2 linked regions of the Alkalihalobacterium alkalinitrilicum genome follow. The protein of the gene in region 1 interacts with the protein of each later gene in a pairwise test. Links are inferred from orthologs where the notes say so. Each region holds a gene or a part of one and is shown on either strand. Other genes may lie near its edges. The genes, in order: BK574_RS23195 and BK574_RS26490.

Region 1 (3,305 bases):
TGGACTACGGGTACTTTATATTCATAAAGTAGTGTGAATTTTAGGATCAAACCGACCTTGGTTCCTTTATTGTCTGTTAAGATAGGTCTTTTTTAATAAAATTCAGCAATTAAAGGAAGCTGTGTCAGCAAAACGTTAAAAAGTGACGTTTTTCTAAAATACCGGATGTCTGGACCGTTCAAAACCTAATAAGGAATCTTAAAAGTGATTCGAATAAGAATAAGACGTGTATGAAAATAATGGCTGAGGGAATATTCTCTCAGCTATTTTTCATGTAAAGAATTTCGACAAAAATTAACAAATCAATAGCGATAATTTTACGAAATTTATTAATTCGACTATATTCTTAGGCGAGATTAGTTTATGATATGTGTAAATAAACTCTATGGCACGTTACTTATTTCCTAGATTCATGGTACTATTTATTAAGTATTTCTATTAATAATTTTTTACAATGATTATATAAAAATAAAACTCTGGTAGACTTTAAATGTTGAGGTGAAGAGAGTCTTGAGTACTTCAGAATACTTAGATGTGTTTATTGATGAGAGCCAAGAACACTTACAGTCATTAAATGACAACCTATTATTATTAGAAAATGAACCTACTAATTTAGCAATTGTTGGTGAAATTTTTCGTTCGGCTCATACTCTAAAAGGTATGGCAGCGACAATGGGCTATGATGATTTAGCTCATTTAACACATAGTATGGAAAATGTATTAGATTTAATAAGAAACCAAAAACTGGATGTTTCAACTCCTGTTCTAGATGTAGTATTTGCAGCCGTCGATGATTTAGAAGCGATGGTAAATGATATCGCATCAGGGGGAACAGGGAAGCGTGATGTCTCAAATGTAACCGTATTACTTGAGCAAATTGAAAAAGGGGGTTCACCTTCTCAAGTTGCTGCGACGGTAGAAGAGGTAGAAATACCAACAACTGAAGAAACATTGACAGCAGCATTTGATGTTTCTTATGACCAGTTTGAACTGACTGTACTTATGCAATCTCAAGAACAAGGCTATCATTCGTATCAAATTAAAATTTCTTTAGATGAGCGGACGATGTTAAAAGCTGCTCGTGTGTTTATGGTTTTTGAAGTGCTTGAACAAGTCGGTGAAATCATAAAATCGAATCCAAGTGCAGAAGATTTAGAGGAAGAGAAATTTGATCTTGAATTTGTGGTTACATTTATTTCCAAAATAGAAGCTGAGGAAATTGTTAAGCGAGTAAATAAAGTTTCCGAGATATCATCTGTTCAAGTCCATCAATTAAATATTGAGGAGTTAAAGAAAGCAGCCTCTGAAAAAGAAACAGGTCTTGAGGAAGTAGTAGTAGAAACGGTCGTATCTCCTCAAAAAGCCGTTGAAGAAGCACCGCAAGAAAAAACAACGGCGATTAATGGAAAAAAAGTAACAAATGAAGCAAATAAAACGATTCGAGTGAATATCGAAAGACTTGATGTATTGATGAATTTATTTGAAGAACTTGTTATTGATCGTGGTCGTCTTGAGCAAATTGCTAGCGACCTGAAAAATAATGAACTAAATGAAACGGTTGAAAGAATGTCTAGAATTTCAGGGGACCTTCAAGAAATCATATTAAACATGAGAATGATGCCAGTCGAACAGGTATTTAATCGATTCCCACGCATGGTTCGAAGCCTTTCGAAAGATTTAAATAAAAAAGTAAATCTGCAAATCTTAGGAGCGGAAACGGAGCTTGATCGAACCATCATTGATGAAATTGGTGACCCCCTCGTTCATTTAATTCGAAATTCAATTGATCATGGAATTGAAACGCCACAAAAACGCCTTGAATTAGGAAAACCTGAAGAAGGAACAGTTATTCTGAAAGCTTTCCATAGCGGAAATAATGTCTTTATCGAAATTGAAGATGACGGTGCAGGAATTGATCGTGACAAAGTATTAAAAAAAGCATTAACAAACGGTGTTGTAACTGAAGATGAAGCAAGTAAAATGACAGATCAGCAAATTTATGGTCTATTGTTTAGAGCGGGCTTTAGTACAGCTGATAAAGTGACTGACGTATCCGGTCGAGGTGTAGGTTTGGATGTTGTTCGCTCTACATTTGAGTCTTTAGGCGGTGTTGTAACCGTGGACTCTACATTAGGTCGGGGGTCTGTTTTCTCTATTCAACTCCCATTAACTCTATCGATTATAGACGTTATGTTAGTAGAAGTAAGTGATGAAAAGTATGCGATTCCTTTATCATCGATCGTTGAGACAGCGATTGTGAATAAGAAAAATGTATTTAGTGCTCATAATCAAAAGGTGATTGACTTCCGTGGAAAAGTAGTTCCTCTTGTATTTCTTAAGGATTTATTTGAAATACCTGTGGAAGATGAACTAGACGAAGAGTACTATTCTCTTGTTATTGTTCATAAAGGAGACAAAGTGGCAGGATTAGTTGTCGATTCACTAATTGGACAACATGATATTGTATTAAAATCATTAGGAAACTATCTAACAAATGTGTTCGCTATTTCAGGTGCAACCATTTTAGGGAATGGACAAGTAGCCTTAATTGTTGATACGAATGCACTAATTAAGTGATTACAAGGATGGAGGCAAACCTCGATGTCTGTTGAAAGTGCAGTAGGTACTGAGTTAAAAGTTATTGTTTTTCAACTGAAAGACGAAGAATACGCAATCGAAGTTGAATACATTCAATCCATAGAGAGAATGCAACCCGTAACTCGTATTCCTAAAACTTATTCATTTATAAAAGGAGTTATGAATTTACGTGGCGTAATTACCCCAATAATGGATTTAAGAACGCGATTTGGGATAGAGTCTAAAAAGTCAGATGATGCGACTCGCATTCTTGTTATTTCAAAAGACAATATTGAAATTGGCTTTATTGTAGATGGGGCGAATGATGTCATTGATATTCCGTCAGGAAAAATCGAACCAACGCCTGAAGTCGTTGGTGGAGTTGAGGCTGACTATTTAAGTGGGGTCGTAAAGCTCGACACTCGACTATTTACATTGTTAAATATTGATAAGGTAATATTAAATTCATAGTTTCTCAGTAATAGATTTCAATATAGGGGTGAGATGTTTAAATGACTTCAGTTTTAGTTGTTGATGATGCTGCTTTTATGAGAATGATGATTAAGGATATTTTAACCAAGAATAACTTTGATGTTGTTGGTGAAGCGGCGAATGGTCAAGAGGCTGTTGACAAGTATAAGGAATTAAATCCTCAGATTGTAACAATGGATATTACAATGCCTGAAAAAGATGGGATTGAAGCACTTCGTGATATTAAAAGTATCGAT
Region 2 (3,199 bases), 670 kb from region 1 along the record:
CGTTCGACCACTACTGCCCCCAACATCTTGTGCTACGATTGGTATTCTAAGCTCTTTCAATTTTTCTCTCACAGCATCAACATTTCTTGGGCCAATCCTCATCATATCGTTCGTACTTGAAAAATGAAACATTTGAGCTCCACCAGCGATTTTTGCTCTTAGAGCATGGGTTTTTGCCCCTGCACTTTTCAACTGCTGGATCAATTCAACAATGGCAGTATCTGCATACTTGGCAACGTTTAAAGTACCCGTCTTAGCAAGTGTTGAATCTGGAAGCATAATGTGTGCCATCCCTGAAATATATGAATAATCGTCATATAAAACAACTCCAACACATGATCCTAACCCAGATGTTCTAATCGTTTGTGGGGATTTAACTATATTTAGATCAGCCATTCCAACTTTTACAACTTCACTCATCCATCTCTACCCCTAAAGCATTAAATATTCGCCCAAACGCATTAGGATCTGGAAGTAAAAAGAAATGCCCACTTGAATGCTGAAACTCATCATTAACTTCATGAACTTCAGTATTAATAACAATAACATAATCACTTACTTGTGATACTTCAATTAACCCATAACTTAATATAGCACCTGCTAAATCAATACTTATCGCAGGAACTGATGGCTGTAAATTCAATCGTGTAAAATCTGAAAGAGCGGAGAGATAAGAACCTGCTAATATATTCCCCATCTCTTGTAAAGCAGACAACCCAATTTCATCAAACGGGGGTTCAGCTAACTGGAATTTTGAATTGCCAGTTAAACGTTGGATGAGCTGTTCTGCCTCAAAAATCGGAAGTAGTAAAAACATGCTTCCTGGTGCCTCTCCTTCTAATCTAAGAAAAATAGCTGCAACTACTTGATCCGCACCTCCAACTAACTCTGTAATTTCTTGGAAAGAGATGATTTTTACAGATGGTACTTTCATATCAATGCTTTTATTTAATAACTTTGAAAGTGCTGTCGCTGCATTACCAGCACCAATATTACCTATCTCTTTTAAAACATCTAAATGGTACGGCTTAATTCGTTCATAATAACTCATATCCAACCTCTCCCTACAACACTTTTTTATATTTCTATAGGGTAAATCAAGTAACTAACTCACTAATACGCATACTTATTTTCTTTAGGTGGACCACTTCATCTACTTGATTTGTTTTGATTGCTGCACGGGGCATTCCAAAGACAATACACGATTCCTTTGCTTCAGCAATCGAATACGTATTACATTGTTTTTTCAATTTTATTAGTCCTTGGGAACCATCTGCTCCCATTCCTGTCATAACAACCGTAAGAATGCTATAGTTTGAAAGGTCAGCTAAAGATTCGAACAAAACATCAACTGACGGCCGATGACCATTTCGTGGTGATAATTGATTTAATTGAACAGCTAACGTCGTCCCGATTTTCTTGACATTTAAGTGTGAACCTCCTGGTGCTATGTATGCAACACCACATTTTATTATCTCACCGTCCTCTGCTTCTTTCACTTCAATACTGCACAAAGAATTTAGGCGATTGGCCAAAGATTTCGTAAACCCTGCTGGCATATGCTGTACGACAAGGATTGGAGCATTAATTGCAGACGGTATCTTAGTTAATACTTCTTGTAAAGCTTTGGGGCCTCCTGTGGAAGTACCGATCGCAACCACCTTTTTCCTACTATCTGCCATAAATTGATAAGATGTTCCCGATTTATGACTATCCTTACTATGAATCGAATTAATTAAGTCCTTTCGGGCATTCTTCATAAAATTATTCACTTTTGATTGAGCTGCCAAAATCACTTTCTCAATCAATTCATCCTTAATTTTATAAATATCAAGTGATATGGCTCCAGATGTTTTGGTAATAAAATCAACGGCACCATATTCCATCGCCAACACCGTATTTTCAGCACCTTGTAATGTTATACTACTGACCATCACGACAGGAATAGGTTTTTTTTTCATTATCTTTCTTAACGTTACCAACCCGTCCATTACTGGCATTTCGACATCTAGAGTAATAACTGATGGCGTTATCGTTGTTAATTTATTAAGAGCATCCTGTCCGTTTCTTGCCGTACCAACTACTTCAATCCGCTCATCTTGTTGTAATAGATCAGTGATGACCTTCCTCATAAATGCAGAATCATCAACAACTAAAACAGTGATTTTGTCTTGCACAAAATCCCCCCTCACCATGAAACAAATTATCTATTGTAATTAAGAACTAAACAGGAGTTTAAAGCGCTTGATAAACGAATTAAAGTGAGGTTTTAATGGTTCTTCGTTTTGTTCACCTAAAAATTGCTGAACTATTAACTCCAGAGCCCTGCTCGACTTTGCTTTCGGGTCTAAAAGTAGAAACGGTATTTGAGATTTGACTGCTTTAGTAACCGTTTTGTCATTTGGAATATTACCAAGATACATTATGTCTTTTTGTAAAAATTGTTTGACGACACGTTGAAAGTTTTGAGCAGTCAGCTGCCCTTCTTTATCAGTTTCTGTTCGGTTTATAATCAATAAACACTGAATTTCATCTATTTTGATATTAATATATTTAAGCATCGCATAAGCGTCAGTGATGGAAGTCGGTTCAGGTGTCGTCACTAGAATGACTTCATTTGATGATAAAATAAATTGCATACTATCATCAGAGACTCCTGCACCCATATCAAAAATAATATAATCAAATTGATCTCTTAATAATTCAAGCTGTGAAACAAACCGTTGAAATTTTTGTTCGTTAAGTTTAAATAGTTGGGTAAATCCTGATCCCCCAGAAACGAATGATATATTTTCTGGACCTAACTCGATAATTTCCCAGATCGTTAATTCATTTTCAATCATATCAACAATGTTATATTTACTAGAAACGCCCATTAAAATATCTATATTGGCCATTCCAATATCCAAATCAAATAATAATACGCGTTTTCCAGCACGTGAAAGGCCTAAGGAAAAGTTAATTGCAAAATTCGACTTTCCAACGCCGCCTTTCCCACTTACTACTGAAATGACCTTTGTATCCTTCTTGCTGTCTTGGTTTTCCATTATTTCCCTTAAACTTTGTGCTTGGTCATTCATCATTTTTTACCTCAACTATAGAATTTACAATTTCTGTTGCACTACCTTCTACGATGTCATCTGGGACATTTTGACCGAGTGTAATATAAGCAACTCCAATTTTATATTTTTCAACAAAT

What was found.
Region 2: the proteins of BK574_RS23195 (region 1) and BK574_RS26490 interact in binary tests that used the Escherichia coli proteins (3 or more experiments, as listed by UniProt). The link is inferred for Alkalihalobacterium alkalinitrilicum from one-to-one orthologs.

The regions. Positions count from the first base shown.
Region 1 is NZ_KV917368.1:4,803,149-4,806,453, forward strand. The notes cover bases 76-3,043. They hold BK574_RS23195 (chemotaxis protein CheW), read left to right. Parts: upstream 76-510; coding sequence 511-2,577; downstream 2,578-3,043. Other genes in these bases: BK574_RS23200 (chemotaxis protein CheW), read left to right, coding at 2,602-3,043. In the rest of the region: more of BK574_RS23200, read left to right, coding at 3,044-3,048; BK574_RS23205 (response regulator), read left to right, coding at 3,090-3,305. UniProt on the Escherichia coli protein: Involved in the transmission of sensory signals from the chemoreceptors to the flagellar motors. CheA is autophosphorylated; it can transfer its phosphate group to either CheB or CheY.
Region 2 is NZ_KV917368.1:5,468,230-5,471,428, reverse strand. The notes cover bases 116-2,977. They hold BK574_RS26490 (protein-glutamate methylesterase/protein-glutamine glutaminase), read right to left. Parts: upstream 2,133-2,977; coding sequence 1,098-2,132; downstream 116-1,097. Other genes in these bases: BK574_RS26485 (MinD/ParA family protein), read right to left, coding at 2,217-2,977; BK574_RS26495 (chemotaxis protein CheC), read right to left, coding at 413-1,051; BK574_RS26500 (chemotaxis protein CheD), read right to left, coding at 116-420. Also shown: more of BK574_RS26500, read right to left, coding at 1-115; more of BK574_RS26485, read right to left, coding at 2,978-3,083; flagellar biosynthesis GTPase FlhF, read right to left, coding at 3,073-3,199. UniProt on the Escherichia coli protein: Involved in chemotaxis. Part of a chemotaxis signal transduction system that modulates chemotaxis in response to various stimuli.